DNA from 4 places in the Serratia sp. BNK-23 genome. Region 2 is predicted to be linked to each of the others. Evidence: predicted binding sites of a transcription regulator. Region 2 holds the regulator's gene; each other region holds the start of a gene.

Region 1 (4,639 bases), 1.6 Mb from region 2:
GGCTTCCAGCTCGCGTGCCAGCTTCAGCGGAGTCTGGCCGCCATACTGCACGATTACGCCCTTCGGCTTCTCTATGCGCACGATTTCCAGCACGTCTTCCAGCGTTACCGGCTCAAAGTACAGGCGGTCTGAGGTGTCGTAGTCGGTGGAGACGGTTTCCGGGTTACAGTTGACCATGATGGTCTCGTAGCCGTCTTCACGCAGCGCCAGCGAAGCGTGCACGCAGCAGTAGTCAAACTCGATGCCCTGGCCGATACGGTTCGGCCCGCCGCCCAGCACCATCACTTTCGGCCGGTCGTTGGTCGGATTGGACTCGCACTCTTCTTCATAAGTGGAGTACATGTAGGCGGTGTCGGTGGCGAATTCCGCCGCGCAGGTATCCACGCGCTTGTAGACCGGATGCAGGCCGTAGCTGTGGCGCAGCTTGCGAATTTCGCTCTCGGCGACGCCGGCCAGCTTGGCCAGACGCGCATCGGCGAAGCCTTTGCGCTTCAGGGTGCGCAGGAACTCTTGGTTCAGGCCGTTGATGCCCGCGTCGGCCACCTGCTCTTCCAGGCGCACCAGCTCTTCAATCTGCACCAGGAACCAGCGGTCGACGTTGGTCAGGTTGAACACGCCGTCGACCGACAGACCGGCGCGGAAGGCGTCGGCGATGTACCAGATGCGGTCGGAACCGGCGTCTTTCAGCTCGCGGCGGATTTTGGTCAGCGCTTCCGGATCGTCCAGGCTCACTTTCGGGTCGAAACCGGTGGCGCCCACTTCCAGACCGCGCAGCGCTTTCTGCAGCGACTCCTGCTGGGTGCGGCCGATGGCCATCACTTCACCGACCGACTTCATCTGGGTAGTCAGGCGATCGTTGGCGCCGGCGAACTTCTCGAAGTTGAAGCGCGGGATCTTGGTCACGACGTAGTCGATGGACGGCTCGAACGACGCCGGGGTGCGGCCGCCGGTGATGTCGTTCATCAGCTCATCGAGGGTGTAGCCCACCGCCAGCTTGGCGGCAATCTTGGCGATCGGGAAGCCGGTGGCTTTCGACGCCAGCGCCGAAGAGCGCGACACGCGCGGATTCATTTCGATAACGATCAGGCGGCCGGTTTTCGGGTTGACCGAGAACTGCACGTTGGAGCCGCCGGTTTCGACGCCGATCTCACGCAGCACCGCCATCGAGGCGTTGCGCATGATTTGGTATTCCTTGTCGGTCAGGGTCTGGGCCGGCGCGACGGTGATCGAGTCGCCGGTGTGGATGCCCATGGCGTCGAAGTTTTCGATGGAGCAGACGATGATGCAGTTGTCGTTCTTATCACGCACCACTTCCATCTCGTACTCTTTCCAACCGATCAGCGATTCGTCGATCAGCAGCTCGTTGGTCGGCGACAGATCCAGACCGCGTTCGCAGATCTCTTCGAACTCTTCGCGGTTGTAGGCGATGCCGCCGCCGGTGCCGCCCATGGTAAAGGAAGGACGGATGATGCACGGGAAGCCGACGTCAGCGGCCACCGCCAGCGCTTCTTCCATGGTGTGCGCGATGCCGGAACGCGCGGTATCCAGACCGATTTTCTTCATCGCCACGTCGAAACGGCGACGGTCTTCGGCCTTGTCAATCGCATCGGCGGTGGCGCCGATCATGGTAACGCCGAACTCGGCCAGCACGCCCTGACGCTCCAGTTCCAGCGCGCAGTTCAGCGCCGTCTGGCCGCCCATGGTCGGCAGCACCGCATCCGGGCGCTCTTTTTCGATGATCTTGCGCACCACTTCCCAGTGGATCGGCTCAATGTAGGTCGCATCGGCCATTTCCGGGTCGGTCATGATGGTCGCCGGGTTGGAGTTGACCAGAATGACGCGGTAACCCTCCTCGCGCAGCGCTTTACACGCCTGGGCACCCGAGTAGTCGAACTCACACGCCTGGCCGATAACGATCGGGCCAGCGCCGAGGATCAGGATGCTTTTTATGTCTGTACGTTTTGGCATTTTTTACTGCTCCTGATTATTTGGCGTTAGAACGGTAAGTCTCAATCAGTTCGATAAAGTGATCGAACAGCGGCGCGGCGTCGTGCGGGCCTGGGCTGGCTTCCGGGTGGCCCTGGAAGCTGAACGCCGCTTTGTCGGTGCGGTGAATGCCCTGCACCGTGTGGTCGAACAGCGATTTGTGCGTCACACGCAGGTTCGCCGGCAGATTGTTCTCATCTACCGCAAAGCCGTGGTTCTGCGCGGTGATCATCACGGTGTTGTTGTCCAGATCCTTCACCGGGTGGTTGCCGCCGTGGTGGCCGAGCTTCATCTTCATGGTTTTCGCCCCGCTGGCCAGCGCCAGCAGCTGGTGGCCCAGGCAGATGCCAAACACCGGAATGTCGGTTTCCAGGAACTGTTTGATGGCGGTGATGGCGTAGTCGCACGGCTCCGGATCGCCCGGGCCGTTGGACAGGAAGATGCCGTCCGGATTCATTTTCAGCACCTCGTCGGCCGGGGTCTGCGCCGGCACCACGGTCAGGCGGCAGCCGCGATCCACCAGCATGCGCAGGATGTTGCGCTTGGCGCCGTAGTCGTAAGCCACCACGTGGAACGGCAGTTCCGCGGCGGTTTTGGCTTCGGGCAGGTCGCCTTCAAGCGTCCAGCTGCCTTGCTGCCAGCTGTAGGCCTCTTGGGTGGTGACCTCTTTCGCCAGATCCATGCCCTTCAACCCCGGGAAACCTTGCGCCTTGGCCAGGGCCAGCGCGGCGTCCGGCGAATCGGCGGCGATGATGCAGCCGTTCTGGGCGCCCTTCTCGCGCAGCAGGCGGGTCAATTTGCGGGTATCGATATCGGCGATCGCCACGATGTTGTGACGCTTGAGGTAGTCGGACAGGCTTTCTTCGTTGCGGTAGTTGCTGGCGATCAGCGGGAGGTCGCGAATGACGAGGCCTTGGGCGTGTACTGCGGAGGATTCTTCGTCGGAAGCATTGGTGCCGACATTGCCGATATGAGGATAAGTAAGAGTAACGATCTGGCGGGAATAGGAAGGATCAGTGAGGATTTCTTGATAACCGGTCATCGACGTATTGAAGACCACTTCCCCCACTGCCGTTCCCTCTGCCCCGATGGCCCGACCGTGGAATTGGGTTCCGTCTTCCAGAACCAATAGCGCTGACTTTATCAAAACACCCTCCAAGGAATAATCAATCACAATATTTGCATATTAATTCAGATATCGCGATCTAAATCAATGCAAAAACCGTCCGCGAGGCCAATTTTTGGCAAATTGGGCGCATTTTAATGATGAGTGCCTGGCTTGTCTACCCAAACTGCCGTTTTTTGTTTTATTTTTGCAGTTCTCGGCGCTCATGCGGCTTGAGCGGCGATAAAAACACAGAAAACCGGGGCTGGAAAACGGTTGCGGGGAAGAATGACGGAAAATAGCGCCGGAATGGGACAAAAAAGACGCTGAAAAAGCCGAGGGTGGAAAAAAAGGAGATGATTAGCAAAGTAAACACAGACAAATAACAGCTTTGGCAATGAAATAAAATCAACATGATATTTATCATGTTAAAAAAAAGGACAATAAAATTATTGCCCGATTATCATAGCATTATGATCAATACAACCACATCACGATGGTATGCAAATCAATTATAACTGGTCCAAATTCAACACGTCTCGCATATCAAATAAACCTTTATCCCGGTTATGCAGCCAGGCAGCCGCGCGCACCGCACCGCTGGCAAAAGTCATGCGGCTGGAAGCCTTATGGGTAATTTCCACCCGTTCACCGATGTCGGCGAACATCGCGGTATGCTCGCCGACGATGTCGCCGGCGCGAATGGTGGCAAAGCCGATGCTCTTCGGATCGCGCTCGCCGGTATGGCCTTCGCGCGCATAGACCGCACAGCTTTTCAGATCGCGCCCCAGCGCGCCGGCGATCGCTTCGCCCATCGCCAACGCCGTGCCCGACGGCGCATCCACTTTGTGGCGGTGGTGCGCCTCGACGATTTCGATATCGGTATAGTCGCCCATCACCTGCGCGGCCTTCTCCAGCAGTTTCAGCACCAGGTTGACGCCGACGCTGAAGTTGGCGGCGAACACGATGCCGATATGCTGCGCTGCAGCGCGGATCGCCTGCTTGCCCGCGTCATCGAAGCCGGTGGTGCCAATCACCATCGCCTTGTGGTGCGCCACGCAAAAATCCAGGTAGTTCCGCGTGCTTTCCGGGCGGGTGAAGTCGATCAAAATGTCGAACTCGCTCGCCACTTTCTCCAGGCTGTCGCTTACCTTGACGCCCAGCGCGCCAATGCCCGCCAACTCGCCGGCATCGACGCCGATCAGGCTTGAACCCGGGCGCGACAACGCCGCGCCCAACACCACGCCTTCCGCCTGCTGCACCGCCTGGATCAACTGACGGCCCATCCGGCCGCCGGCGCCCGCAATCGCAATGCGGATTTGTGAATCACTCATGCTTGCTCTCTTCTTGATTTGACGCCTATCCCATTAGGCTATCGATTCAGGGTAACTGCCCCGCTGCAGCGCCGCCAGAGGATTCATTTCATAATTAGAAAATTATGATATTCCCCCGTTTTCATCAGCGGCGCTGTCGTGAGATTAACATTCAACCGATTTGGCGGCCTGCGACGATTGTACATAATCATGCAGTTTCCATGGCAAAAAAATG
Region 2 (4,639 bases):
CCAGAAGCTGACGCCGTTTTTCGGCGCGTCGGCGGCGGGGGGCGTTTTGGCGCGCTCTTTGAGCAGCAGCGTCGGCAGCAGCAGCAGTGCGGTGATCACCAACAGCGCGGCGAAGATCGCACGCCAGCTGGCGTGGTTCAGCAGCCAGGCGCCAAGCAGCGGCGCCAGCGCTGGTGACAGCGCCACCAGCGGCATGATGGTGGCGAACACGCGGTTGGCCTGGCCTTCGCGATAGCGGTCGACCACCAGCGCTTGCCAGATGGCGGTGGCGGAACAGACGCCGACGGCCTGAATAAAGCGCAGTATCCAGAGCTGCACGGCATTTTCTACCCACAGCATGCCCAGGCAGCCGAGCGCGAACAGCGTCAGGCCAATCAATAATACCGGTTTGCGGCCCAGTCGGTCGGAGAGGGGCCCCCACAGCAGTTGCGCGAAGGCGAAGCCGGCCAGAAAGATGCTCAGGCTGGCGCTGACCGCGCCGGCGGAAATTTGCAGTTCCTCCCGCATGGCGCCGAAGGCGGGCAGGTACATATCGGTCGCCAGATAACCCAGCATGCTCAGGCCGGCGAGGTAGAACATAAAGCCAAAAGAATTTCGCATGGTATTTCTCGTTAATATTTTAGTGTCGCAGGTTTTTAGCGCCGGCCAGTGTATCCGGCTGGATCTCTGCTTGTGAAACGGTAATATTTGCAAAGTGCTGTTAAAAAAATTGAAGGCAAAGCGATGTGGTCTGAATATTCTCTTGAAGTTGTTGACGCGGTCGCGCGCACCGGCAGTTTCAGCGCGGCGGCGCAGGAGCTGCACCGGGTGCCGTCGGCGGTGAGCTATACCGTGCGGCAACTGGAACAATGGCTTGCGGTGCCGCTGTTTGAGCGGCGTCACCGTGATGTGGAGTTGACGCCGGCCGGCGCGCTGTTTATCAAGGATGCGAGAGTTGTTATCAAAAAAATGCTCGACACCCGTCGCCACTGTCAGCAGGTGGCCAACGGGTGGCGCGGCCAGCTGAATATCGCAGTCGACATCATCGTCAAACCCCAGCGCAGCCGCCAGCTGGTGCTGGATTTCTACCGCCATTTCCCCGATGTTGAACTGATGCTGCAACCCGAAGTGTTCAACGGCGTTTGGGATGCGTTGGTGGACGGCAGGGTGGACATGGCGATCGGCGCCACGCGCGCGGTGCCGGTCGGCGGCGGCTTTGCCTTCCGCGATATGGGCTACATGAACTGGCTGTGCGTAGTCAGCCCACAGCATCCGCTGGCGCAGCTGGCAGGGCCGTTAAATGACGATCGGTTGAGGCCGTACCCTGCGCTTTGTCTGGAAGACACCTCGCGCAATCTGCCCAAGCGCGTCACCTGGACGCTGGATAACCAGCGGCGGCTGGTGGTGCCGGACTGGACATCGGCACTCGACTGTCTGTGCGCCGGGCTGTGCGTCGGCATGATGCCGGCGCATCGGGCGCTGCCGCTGGTGCAGCGCGGTGAGCTGAAGGCGTTGCAGCTGCAGCAGCCGTTTCCCGCCAGCCCTTGCTGCCTGACCTGGCAGCAGGATAAACCGTCGCCGGCGATGAGTTGGCTGCTGGCGTATCTGGGCGATGGCGAGACGCTGAATCAGGAGTGGCTGAGCGAGGCGGCGCCGGAAGCCGTGCAGGCTTCCGGCTCAGGGGATTAGCGGCGGTAGTCGATGAACGGACCGTCGGCGACCGAACGGCGTTCCACCAGCTTCGGATGCACTTCGATCACCTGCGATTCTTCGCGCTTGCTGATGATGCGATCCAGCAGCATGGTGAAGGCCATTTCTCCCAGGCGCTCTTTAGGCTGGTGAATGGTGGTCAGCGCCGGAGTGAAGTAGCGGGCGTTGCGCACGTTGTCATAGCCGATCACGGAAATATCCTGCGGCACTCGCAGCCCCAGCTCATCAGCGGCGCAGATGGCGCCCATCGCCATGATGTCGCCGCCGCAAAATACCGCGGTCGGCCGCTGTTTTTGCGACAGGATTTGGTGCATCGCCTTGTAGCCGGACTCCGGCTCGAAGTCACCCTGGACGATCCACTCTTCGCGAATGTCGATATGCGCTTCCTGCAGCGCCTTCATAAAGCCCTGATGACGGCCGCCGCCGGTGTTGCGCGACAGCTGGCCCGGGATGGCGCCGATATCGCGGTGACCGCGCTCGATCAGGTAACGGCCGGCCAGATAGCCGCCTTCGAACGCGTTATCGATGATGGTGTCGGTGAAGTCGCCGCGCGCAGCGCCCCAGTCCATCACCACCATCGGGATATTACGGTAGTCCTCCAGCATTCCCAGCAGTTGATCCGGGTATTCGGAACACATGACCAGCAGGCCGTCGACGCGCTTTTGCGCCAGCATCGCCAGGTAGGCGCGCTGCTTGTCCAGATTGTTGTGCGAGTTGCACAGGATCAGGGTGTAACCTTTGCTGTAGCAGCTGTTTTCCACCGCCTCGATCACTTCGGCAAAATAGGGCGCTTCGCTCGAGGTGGCCAGCAGACCGATAGACTTGGTGTGATTGACTTTCAGGCTGCGCGCCACGGCGCTCGGCGAGTAGTGCAGCTCTTTGATCGCGGCCCACACGGCCGCTTTGGTCTCTTCGGCGACGAAACGAGTCTTATTGATGACGTGCGAAACGGTGGTGGTGGAAACGCCCGCGCGTTTGGCCACATCTTTAATCGTTGCCATGTAAGGAATGACTCCTGAACTCACATGTTTACAGCATGTAAGTGTGATGTTAATCGTTTGCCTACGTAGATCCTTCTCCAGAGAAGCGAAAACTGAGTTTTTAGTGTGTTGAAGTCTTCAGCGCTTAATCAGGAGGGGCATGGATGCCGGTACGCAGTTGTGAACTGCGAATTTTGTCGCATATTGAACAAAAGTGGAAGAGGTAATCGAGATTATAAACCGGGAAATGATAACAAGATTTTATCGGCGAACTGTGGGAAAATGATTTGACGTACTAATTGTGCGCCTTTTATCCTTAGGAAAGCCCATTTTAAAGGAGTTGTCATGGATACCGATCTGAAGATGTCTCTGTTCACTACCGTCGGCGCGTTGGCGATGATCATCGCTTTCAGCTTTGTCGCCGCGTTGAACTGATCTCCCGCCGGTTTTAAAAAAGGCGCAGCCTGGCTGCGCCTCGTCACTTCGGCAAGGCCTGCGTTTACGCCAGGTTTTCCGCCGCAAATTTCCAGTTGACCAACGCCCAGAAGTTTTCCAGGTATTTTGGACGCGCATTGCGGTAATCGATGTAATACGCGTGTTCCCACACGTCAACGGTCAGCAGCGGTTTATCTTCACCGGTCAGCGGAGTTGCCGCGTTGGAGGTGTTGACGATCGCCAGCGCGCCGTCCGGTTTTTTCACCAGCCAGGTCCAGCCGGCGCCGAAGTTTTTCACGGCGGCATCGGTGAACTGCTCTTTGAACGCAGCGAAAGAGCCGAAGGATTTGACGATCGCCGCCGCCAGTTCGCCCTGCGGTTCACCGCCGCCCTGTGGCGACAGGCAGTGCCAGTAGAAGGTGTGGTTCCACACCTGCGCGGCGTTGTTGAACACGCCGCCGTTGGAGGTCTTGATGATCTCTTCGAGCGATTTGCCCTCGAACTCGCTGCCTTTCACCAGGTTGTTCAGGTTAACCACGTAGGTATTGTGGTGTTTGCCGTAGTGGTATTCCAGGGTCTCGGCGGAGATGTGCGGCTCGAGCGCGTTTTTCTCATACGGTAATGCAGGTAATTCAAACGACATTGCTTCCTCCTTTACAGCGCCACTTTCTTCCCGCCCAGGCGGGAGCCAGATGGGCCGTTTTTTATTGTGGTCATTCAATCTTAACAATTTTCATCATAAAAAACAGGAGGAAAAGCGAGAAATGCGCGTGGGGGAGTGCGATGGGCGATAGCTTGAGCAGGCGGTTGCGACCGGGGCCGCAACCGCGCAGAACAGGGAATTAACGGATGGTTTTCGGCGTCACTACGCGGCGTGCGCCGATGTAATGGTTTTGCCAATAGTCGTTGTCGAGCTGGCTGATGCGGATCTCTTCGCCGGTGCGCGGCGACTGGATGAATTTGCCGTTGCCGAGATAGACGCCGACATGGTCCGCCACGCCGCGGTTGTTGATGCGGAAGAACACCAAATCGCCGCTTTCCAGTTCGCTTTTCTTGATCGGCGCCGCGTCGCGAAGGTGATACATTTCGTTGGCGGTGCGCGGCATCTTGATTTTCACCACGTCCTTATAGGCGTAATAGATAAGGCCGCTGCAGTCGAAGCCGGTGCGCGGCGAGCTGCCGCCCCAGCGGTAAGGCTTGCCCATCTGATCCATCAGCTTGGCCATCGCGGTCTGTTTGGCATGCTGGTAACGTTTTTTGTGCGCCGGGCTGAGTTTTAACGGCTTTTCTTCACGCGCCAGTTTGGCGGTGGCCATACCGGCGTCGCGGTGGCGGCCATAGCCTTTTTTATAGCCCTTTTTCGGCGGGGTGACTTTAATCTTGGCGGTTTTCTGCGCTTTGGCCTTGGGTTTGGCGCTGACGATCTTTTTCGCGCTTTTCTCGCTTTTGGCCTTGGCGGTCTTGGTTTTTTTCTCGGGGGCCGTCACTTTGGCTTTTTTGGCGGCTTTATCCGCTTTCTTTTTTCTGCGGTCATC
Region 3 (4,639 bases), 1.5 Mb from region 2:
GGGTTTGCACCCGTTCAACCACGTCATCCTCTTCATCGTCAGCGAAAATCGGCACCTTGGCCTGCAAGATCACCGGGCCGCCGTCGAGCTGTTCGGTCACGAAGTGCACCGAGGTGCCGTGTTCGCTGTCGCCGTTGTCGATGGCCTGACGATGTGTATGCAGCCCCGGGTATTTCGGCAGCAGGGAAGGGTGAATGTTCAGCATGCGACCGGCATAGCGCTGCACGAACTGCGGGCTGAGGATGCGCATGTAGCCGGCCAGCACCACCAGATCGGGCTGGTACTGGTCGATGGCGTCCGCCAATGCGGCGTCGAACGCCGCGCGATCGGCGTAAGCCTTGGCATCCAGCGCCTGGGCGGCGATGCCCGCCGCTTCGGCGCGCTGCAGGCCGTAAGCCTGCGCCTTGTTGCTGAATACCGCCACGATCTCGGCGGCGATGCGGCCCTGCTGGCAGGCGTCAATCAGGGCCTGGAGATTGCTCCCCTGGCCGGAGACCAACACCACGATCTTTTTCATCAGTTGATGACCACTTGTTGTTCGTCGGAAGAGGCAGTCAGTTTACCGATTTTCCACGCTTTTTCACCTGCCGCGGTCAGCAGCGCGATGGCCGTTTCCACTTCGGCTTCCGGCAGGGCGATGACCATGCCTACGCCGCAGTTGAAGGTGCGGTACATTTCATGACGGCTGACGTTACCGGCCTGCTGCAGCCAGGTGAACACCGCCGGCCACTGCCAGCTGGCTTCGTCGATCACCGCCTGCATGCCTTCCGGCAGCACGCGTGGAATATTTTCCCAGAAGCCGCCGCCGGTGAGGTGAGCGATGGCGTGGACGTCAACCTTCTCGATCAGCTCCAGCACGGACTTCACGTAAATTTTGGTCGGCGCCAGCAGGTGGTCGGCCAGCGGTTTGCCTTCCAGCTGAGTGGCGGTCGGGTCGGTGTTGCTCACTTCCAGGATTTTGCGCACCAGCGAGTAGCCGTTGGAGTGCGGGCCGGAAGCGCCCAGGGCGATCAGCGCATCGCCGGACTGCACTTTGCTACCGTCGATGATCTCGGATTTTTCGACTACGCCGACGCAGAAACCGGCCACGTCGTAATCTTCGCCGTGGTACATGCCCGGCATTTCAGCGGTTTCGCCGCCCACCAGCGCACAGCCGGACTGCTTGCAGCCTTCGGCGATGCCGGTGATCACGCTGGCCGCGGTGTCCACGTCCAGCTTGCCGGTGGCGTAGTAGTCGAGGAAGAACAGCGGCTCGGCGCCCTGAACCACCAGATCGTTGACGCACATCGCCACCAGATCGATGCCGATGGTGTCGTGGCGTTTCAGATCCATCGCCAGACGCAGCTTGGTGCCCACGCCGTCGGTACCGGAAACAAGCACCGGCTCGCGGTATTTCTGCGGCAACGCACACAGGGCGCCAAACCCGCCCAGACCGCCCATCACTTCCGGGCGACGGGTCTGTTTAACTACACCTTTGATGCGATCTACCAATGCGTTGCCTGCATCGATATCGACACCTGCGTCTTTATAGCTGAGAGAGGTTTTGTCGGTCACTGCGCGATTCCCCACGACGGTTTGCGGTTTGAAAACTGTGCTTCCGATGTTGATTCCGGAATAAGGCGCGGCAATTCTAACAGCGCAGGCAAACGTTTGCGAGCGGCTTGTGAACCGGCTCTGCTTTTTCGTCATCTATACTGATATTCAAACTTTTGTTGATCCCGATCGGGCTATTGTGGGTGGCGCGGCGAAAAAAAGGAGGTATAATCCCGCGATTTTTTTGGCCGCAACCACCTTAATAGGAGAAAAATGATGAAGATCGTTGAGGTGAAACACCCGCTGGTAAAACACAAGCTTGGCCTGATGCGCGAAAATGACATCAGCACCAAACGCTTCCGTGAGCTGGCCTCAGAAGTGGGTAGTTTACTGACCTATGAAGCGACCGCCGATCTGGAGACGGAAAAAGTCACCATCGAAGGCTGGTGCGGGCCAGTTGAAGTGGACCAGATCAAAGGGAAAAAGATTACCGTAGTACCAATCCTGCGTGCCGGTCTGGGCATGATGGAAGGGGTGCTGGAGCACGTGCCGAGCGCGCGCATCAGCGTGGTGGGCGTATACCGCGACGAAGAAACCCTGGAGCCGGTGCCGTATTTCCAGAAGCTGGTTTCCAACATCGAAGAGCGCATGGCGCTGGTCGTCGACCCGATGCTGGCCACCGGCGGTTCGATGATCGCCACTATCGATCTGCTGAAGAAAGCCGGCTGTCACAGCATCAAGGTGCTGGTTCTGGTCGCGGCGCCGGAAGGCATCGCCGCACTGGAGAAAGCGCACCCGGACGTTGAACTGTACACCGCTTCCATCGATCAGTGTCTGAACGACAAGGGCTACATCGTGCCTGGCCTGGGCGATGCGGGCGACAAGATATTTGGTACCAAGTAAACATTTGAGCCGACTTAATGAGTCGGCTTTTTTTTGACTAAAACCTATAAAACCAATAAACCGAGGAAAAACACACATGACCCGTCGCGCCATCGGCGTCAGCGAGCGCCCGCCGCTGCTCCAGACCATTCCGCTCAGCTTCCAGCACCTGTTCGCCATGTTTGGTGCCACCGTGCTGGTGCCTATCCTGTTCAAGATCAACCCGGCGACCGTGCTGCTGTTCAACGGCATCGGCACGCTGCTGTATCTGTTCATCTGTAAAGGCAAGATCCCGGCCTACCTCGGTTCCAGCTTCGCGTTTATCTCGCCGGTGCTGCTGCTGTTGCCGCTCGGTTATGAAGTGGCGTTAGGCGGTTTCATCATGTGCGGCGTGCTGTTCTGTCTGGTGGCGCTGATCGTGAAAAAGGCCGGCACCGGCTGGCTGGATGTGATGTTCCCGCCGGCGGCGATGGGGGCGATCGTCGCCGTCATCGGCCTGGAGTTGGCGGGCGTGGCGGCCAATATGGCGGGGCTGCTGCCGGCTGAAGGCGCCAGCGCCGACTCGACCACCATCACCATTTCGCTGGTGACGCTGGCGGTCACGGTGCTCGGTTCAGTGCTGTTCCGCGGCTTCCTGGCGATTATCCCGATCCTGATCGGCGTGCTGGTGGGCTATGCGTTGTCATTCTTCATGGGCGTGGTGGATTTGACTCCGATCCGCGAGGCGCACTGGTTCGCGCTGCCGACCTTCTACACCCCGCGCTTTGAGTGGTTCGCCATCTTCACCATTCTGCCGGCGGCGCTGGTGGTGATCGCCGAGCACGTTGGCCACCTGGTGGTGACCGCCAACATTGTGAAAAAAGACCTGATCCGCGATCCGGGCCTGCACCGTTCGATGTTCGCCAACGGCATCTCGACGGTATTCTCCGGTTTCTTCGGCTCCACGCCGAACACCACCTACGGCGAGAACATCGGCGTGATGGCCATCACCAAGGTCTACAGCACCTGGGTGATCGGCGGCGCGGCGGTGCTGGCGATCCTGTTGTCCTGCATCGGCAAGCTGGCGGCGGCGATCCAGGCGGTGCCGGTGCCGGTGATGGGCGGCGTTTCCCTGCTGCTGTACGGCGTGATCGGCGCCTCGGGCATTCGCGTGTTGATCGAGTCCAAAGTGGATTACAACAAAGCGCAAAACCTGATTTTAACCTCGGTGATCCTGATTATCGGCGTGAGCGGCGCCAAGGTGCACATCGGCGCGGCGGAGCTGAAAGGCATGGCGCTGGCGACCATCGTCGGCATTGGCTTGAGCCTGCTGTTCAAGGTCATCAGCCTGTTCCGCAAGGAAGAAGAGGTGCTCGACGCGCCGGACGAACCGGCAGAGCAGAAGTAACGAAAAGGGCAGCCCAGGGGCTGCCCTTTTGACTGATGGCATTCGCCTCAGCTGCGAATTTTGCGGTACACGAACAGCACCACGATGGCGCCGATAACCGCCACCACGAAGCTGCCGAAGTTGAAGCCGTCAACCTTGCCGTAGCCGAAGAAGGTGCTGATATAGCCGCCGACCACGGCGCCGACGATCCCCAGCACGACGGTCAGAATAAAGCCGCCGCCGTCTTTGCCGGGCATGATCCACTTAGCCAAAATACCGGCGATCAGGCCGAAGATAATCCAGGAAATAATCCCCATTTACTGCTCCTTTCTTTTGTGGCTGAGAATAGCTTACTGCTGGGTGGCTGGCTGAGTCTGAGTATTGCCGTTCACCGCCGCATCGGTCTCTTGTTTCAACTCTTGCGCTTTGTTTTCGGCGCTGTTCTTGATGGCTTCGGTCTTGGCCTTGGCCTGCTCGGTCAGATCGTTGGCGCCGTTGATGGCGTCGTTTTTGATGGCCTTGGCCTGATCCACCAACTGCTGGCTCTGCTTGCCGGCGTCATCTTTGATCGCGGCGGCCTTGGCCTTGGCGTCGTTGGTGATGGCGTCCGCCTGCTTGGCGGCTTCATCTTTAATCGCCGAAGCTTTGTCCTTCAGCTGGTCAGCCTGCGTGGCGGCCTCTTTTTTGATTTCATCCGCCGTCGCTTTCGCCTTGTCCGTCAGATCGTCCGCTTTTTTCTGGGCGGCGTCTTTCATCTGCTCGGCGCTGTCTTTGGCTTTATCCAGGTTGGCGTCAACCTTGGACGAGTCATCACAGCCGGCAACCAACAACCCGATAAAGGAGGCCAACAGCACTTTA
Region 4 (4,639 bases), 140 kb from region 2:
TAGTTGGATAAATAATGAATGTCACGTGATCAAAGGCAGACTGTTTATGCCGGTGAAGCATCTCCCGGTTGAACAAGCCCAGTGATGACGAAAAAAAAACCCCGCCAGGCGGGGTTTTCTGTTTCTGATAGCACGGAAAATCAGAAGTTATAGCCGACCACGAGGTAATAACCCCAACCGGTAGACTTGATCGGGCCCTGCGGGGTGCCGATATCCGCGCCATCCTGCCACTGACCGCCGTTATGGAAATAACGCGCCACGAAAGAATAGTGCCAGTGATCGTAGTTCAGCGCCAAAATATGGCTGGAGGCGATAGAGTTGCCGGTGCGCACCTGTTTGCCGTTGATCGCGTTACCACTGTCCTTGCCCAGATCGGAACCGAAGTCGAAGTTGGTGAAGCCGATGTAGCTCAGGTTGCCGCCCCACACCTGGGTCAGCGGTACGAAGTATTTCACCTTGAAGCGGTAACCGTCCCAGCTGTTCTCGTTGGCAGCCTGGTAGTTTTCCCACTGGTATTTGGCATAGATGTTCATCGACAGGCTCATCGGCAGGCCGGTGTCGATATCGGTGCCCAGACCCATGTACCAGGTGTTTTGACGGCCGTCGGCGTTGTGGCCCAGATCATAGATGTAGTTGTTGGCGAAGTACCACTCTTTGAACGGACCGAAGCTCAGATCGGTGCCGGTCAGTTTGTCGATGGAGAAACGTGGTTCAATCTCCATAAACAGTGGGGAGCCTTTGTCCCAGATACCGCGATCCGGGGTGTTGCCTACGCCGAAGAACTTCGGCACGTCAACGTAACCGTAGAAATCGAACCAGTCTTTCTTGGCGAAGGCTTCGTATTCGAGATACACATCGTTATTCAGCTGCGGCCCGAAACGGGTGTGGTAGCTGCCCACCACGTTAACGCTCTGGTGCCACCAGTCGGAGACATATTGACTGTCTTTGCTATCAGCCATTGATGATGCACTGTAAGACGCTGCGAGCAGTACACCTGCTGCGAGAGCTATTTTTTTCATTTTATTACCACATGCTTAAAGGGCCATTTCCTGCCCGTTTAGAAAAGATGACAATGAGTCTGCCGACACCTGGCGTTGTCTTCACACAGAAACTCGGATGACGCGCGCATTATAGAAACCACTGACTGTAAGAATCTGTGATCCAGTTACGCATTTCGCGAATAGGTAATCGATTGCGTTCACATTTGTCAAATTATGTTTCATGCAAATTCACATTCGCTGTGATTTTTGTCATGCACCGCGTTTTTTAGCGCAGTTTTTGAGCCAAATGACATCAGGGCGTCATCACGAGGTGGAAAAGAAAAAGCCGACGCGCCAGCGCCGGCCTTCATCAGCATCAGGAGAAAGTACGGAACGTGAAATCAGTTCACCGCCGGCACCGCTTTGGCGATGTTTTCCTGGCGGAACGCCACCTCTTCACCGTTTTTCACCTCCCAACTGGCGACCGGAATATCGGTCTTGGGCGCCGCCGCGACGACCGAGCCGTAAATCAGCTTGTCGTCGCGACGCAAAATATAAACGTCGAGCTGATATTCATGTCGCAAATTCGCCGTGGTCAGGCGAACGGTATCGCCGCGCTCATAGTGATGCACGTCGATTTCAGGCTGTTGAATAAATTGAATGTCGCTTCTCATCGTCGTCGTTCCTTCAGGCAACATGGCTAGTTAAATTCTAGTTCAACATTGCGACGACAGCGGATAATTTCCGTTAATTTCCGCGAGTTGCCCGCCAACAGATCAGCGAACCGAGAGTGACCATCGCCACGCCCTGCCAGAAATTGACGGTCAGCGAGGTGTGCAACACCAACGCGGCGAACACCGCCGACAGCACCGGGGTAAAATAGGAGACGGTGGCCAGCAGCGTCATGTTGCCGTGCAAGATGCCGACGTTCCAGGCGGCATACCCCGCCCCCATCGCCACCCCGGCGCACAGCAGCGTTACGGTCACGCCGAGGCTGAACTGCATGCCGCTTTCCGCGCTGAAGGCATACTTCAGCCACAGCGCCAGCGCGGTCAGCACGATGAACAGCACCACGCCGTTGCTGCCCTGGGCGATCTTCTTGGTCAGGTTGCAATACAGCGCCCAGATCACCGCGCCGCTGAAGGCCAGCGCGTAGCTGAGCGGGTTGCTGCGCACGTTGGCCAGCATCTGCGCCGGCGACCAGCCGCCCTCACCACTCATGATCCAACCGATGCCGAACAGCGACAGCAGCAGCCCCGGCAGCAGCCACCATTTCGCTCTTTGGCCGTTAAGCGCCAACGCCATCAGCACGGTGAAACAGGGCCACAGGTAGTTGATCATGCCCACTTCTATCGCCTGCAGGCGGGTATTGGCGTAGCCGAGCGACAGCGACAGGCAGATCTCGTAACTGACGAACAGCAGGCTGCCGACGATGAGATAAGGCCGCGGAAAGCTGCGCCATTTCGGCACGCCGAGCGCCACCAGCAAAAACACCGCGCTGACGCTGTAGATCATCGCCGCGCCGCCGATCGGCCCCAGCCCTTCGCTGACGCTGCGGATCAGGCCGACGACGCTGCTCCACAGCACGATGGCCAACAAACCGAGCAGCGTGGCGCGGGTACGCAAGGGCAAAGCGGGCATAAGGCAGGTCCAATAGGTTATTTTTTATCAGTTTTTTCACTCTACTGCCGCACGCGCCAAAAAGAAAGGCGGGAAACTCCCGCCTGTGAATTTATTGCTGCGGTTGCCGCTCCAACTGCGGCGGCGGCTGACGAAAACGTCGGGTCAGCCAGGCCAAATAGCCGAAACCCAGCGTCGCCCAGATAAGCCCCATGGTCAGCGAGCTCTTCTCCAGGTTCAGCCACAGCACCCCCACCGTCAACGCACCCACCAGCGGCAGGAACAGGAAGTTGAAGCGATCCTTCCAGCTTTTGTTGCGCCCTTCGCGAATAAAGAAGTGGCTGATCACCGACAGGTTAACGAAGGTAAAGGCCACCAGCGCGCCAAAGTTGATCAGCGCCGTAGCGGTCACCAGATCGAACGACAGCGCCGACAACGCCACCAGCCCGACCATCAGTACGTTCAGCGCCGGCGTGCGCCATTTGGGGTGGATATAGCCGAAGAATTTCTCCGGGAACACGTTGTCACGCCCCATCACATACAGCAGGCGCGACACGCTGGCGTGCGACGCCAGGCCGGAAGCCAACGTGTTGATAAAGGTCACGCACAGGAAGATCGACTGGAACAGCTTGCCGCCGACGTACAGCGCGATCTCCGGCAGCGCGGCGTCGGGTTGGTGAAAGCGTTGAATGGTCGGGAAAAACAGCTGGATAAAGAACGAAACGCTAATAAAGATCACCCCGCCGTACAGCGCAGTCAGGAAGATGGCGCGCGGAATAACCTTGGCGGCGTCGGGCGTCTCCTCGCACAGCGTGGTGACCGCGTCAAAACCGAGGAACGAGAAGCACAGGATAGTCGCGCCGGTAATGATCGGCAGCAGGTGGGCATTCTCGCTGAGGAACGGCCGCAGGCTCCACACCGTGCCCATCCCCTCGCCGTTGTGCAGGCCGCGCACCACCAGGTAGATAAATACCAGAATGATCGCCACCTGCGCCAGCACGAACAGGGTATTGAAGTTGGCCACCAGATTGACGCTTTTCAGGTTGATGGCGGTGATCAGGATAACGAAGCCCACCACCCACACCCAGGGCGGCACTTCCGGGAACAGCGCGGTCAGGTAAATCTTCGCCAGCAGCGTGTTGATCATCGGCAGGAACAGATAATCCAGCAGCGACGACCACCCCACCAGAAAACCGACGTGCGGGTTGATCGCCTTCTGCGCATAGGTGTAGGCAGAGCCGGCGGTAGGAAACTGGCGCACCAGTTTGCCGTAGCTGATGGCGGTGAACAACACGCCGGCCAGCGCCAGCAAATAGGAGGTCGGCACATGGCCGTCGGTGAGGCCGGAGACAATGCCGAAGGTGTCGAACACTGTCATCGGGGTCAGATAGGCCAGGCCCATCATCACCACCTGCCACAGCTTGAGGGATTTGCGCAGCTGCGGTTTGCCCGCCGGGCCGCTGTCGATGGCTTTAGTCGTCATGGCAGTTCCCCTTTTGGTCCTCTGCTGTCAACCGTGCAACGTCATTCAGAGAGGCCGCGGGGAAACTGCTGTTCAGGCGGCGGGAAAAACGGTTTGGGGTCACTGTCGGACGGCCGGCGACCGGCCCGTAGGCACTGCGGCACAGGCAGACGCCTGCGCATGGGGATGACTGAGTCATGGTTATTTCCTCGTCGGCGTCCTGTACGCCGTGATAGAAGAAATTCTGTACCGCAGCGCGCAGCCTCACCGGCCACAGGAGAGCCGATGAAATGCGCCGGACGCGCGCGGTAGTCGTTAGGTGAGCGGGATCAGGCGTTTTTCAGCATCCACTCGATTTCGGTTTCGGTGATCAGGCGCTCGAACTGCACCAGCTCGTCGGTTTTGCAGGCCAGGTAGACATGGCTGAAGCGTTCGCCCAGCAATGCATTGAGCACCGGCTGATGCTCAAACTCGTACAGCGCGTCGCTCTGGCGGATTGGGAACGGCAGCCCGTCCTGCTCCAGCCCGTTGCCGGTCACCGGCTCAGGCAGCGGCAATGCGGTTTCCAGGCCGTAGA

What was found. Region 2 encodes PurR, which represses purine synthesis genes. Its sites were predicted from a motif close to CANGCAAACGTTTGCNTG; they were not measured.
Region 1: a site for PurR is predicted at 3,357-3,374, ahead of carA (glutamine-hydrolyzing carbamoyl-phosphate synthase small subunit). Genes of this name have one in related genera too.
Region 3: a site for PurR is predicted at 1,640-1,657, ahead of purM (phosphoribosylformylglycinamidine cyclo-ligase). Genes of this name have one in related genera too.
Region 4: a site for PurR is predicted at 1,182-1,199, ahead of ACMGF9_RS13415 (nucleoside-specific channel-forming protein Tsx). Genes of this name have one in related genera too.

Annotation. Positions count from the first base shown of each region.
Region 1 is NZ_CP179900.1:4,262,406-4,267,044, forward strand. Features, by position in the region: gene carB (carbamoyl-phosphate synthase large subunit) at 1-1,968, opposite strand, end outside; gene carA (glutamine-hydrolyzing carbamoyl-phosphate synthase small subunit) at 1,985-3,133, opposite strand; gene dapB (4-hydroxy-tetrahydrodipicolinate reductase) at 3,604-4,425, opposite strand.
Region 2 is NZ_CP179900.1:2,699,341-2,703,979, reverse strand. Features, by position in the region: gene punC (purine nucleoside transporter PunC) at 1-600, opposite strand, end outside; gene punR (DNA-binding transcriptional activator PunR) at 724-1,668, shown strand; gene purR (HTH-type transcriptional repressor PurR) at 1,665-2,690, opposite strand; gene ACMGF9_RS12745 (YnhF family membrane protein) at 3,015-3,104, shown strand; gene sodB (superoxide dismutase [Fe]) at 3,169-3,747, opposite strand; gene ACMGF9_RS12735 (C40 family peptidase) at 3,947-4,639, opposite strand, start outside.
Region 3 is NZ_CP179900.1:1,215,454-1,220,092, forward strand. Features, by position in the region: gene purN (phosphoribosylglycinamide formyltransferase) at 1-517, opposite strand, end outside; gene purM (phosphoribosylformylglycinamidine cyclo-ligase) at 517-1,554, opposite strand; gene upp (uracil phosphoribosyltransferase) at 1,810-2,436, shown strand; gene uraA (uracil permease) at 2,513-3,802, shown strand; gene ACMGF9_RS05685 (GlsB/YeaQ/YmgE family stress response membrane protein) at 3,850-4,098, opposite strand; gene ACMGF9_RS05690 (hypothetical protein) at 4,132-4,639, opposite strand, start outside.
Region 4 is NZ_CP179900.1:2,839,403-2,844,041, forward strand. Features, by position in the region: gene ACMGF9_RS13410 (hypothetical protein) at 1-85, shown strand, start outside; gene ACMGF9_RS13415 (nucleoside-specific channel-forming protein Tsx) at 141-1,019, opposite strand; gene ACMGF9_RS13420 (hypothetical protein) at 1,382-1,654, opposite strand; gene yddG (aromatic amino acid DMT transporter YddG) at 1,728-2,621, opposite strand; gene ACMGF9_RS13430 (APC family permease) at 2,713-4,083, opposite strand; gene ACMGF9_RS13435 (glutamine synthetase family protein) at 4,392-4,639, opposite strand, start outside.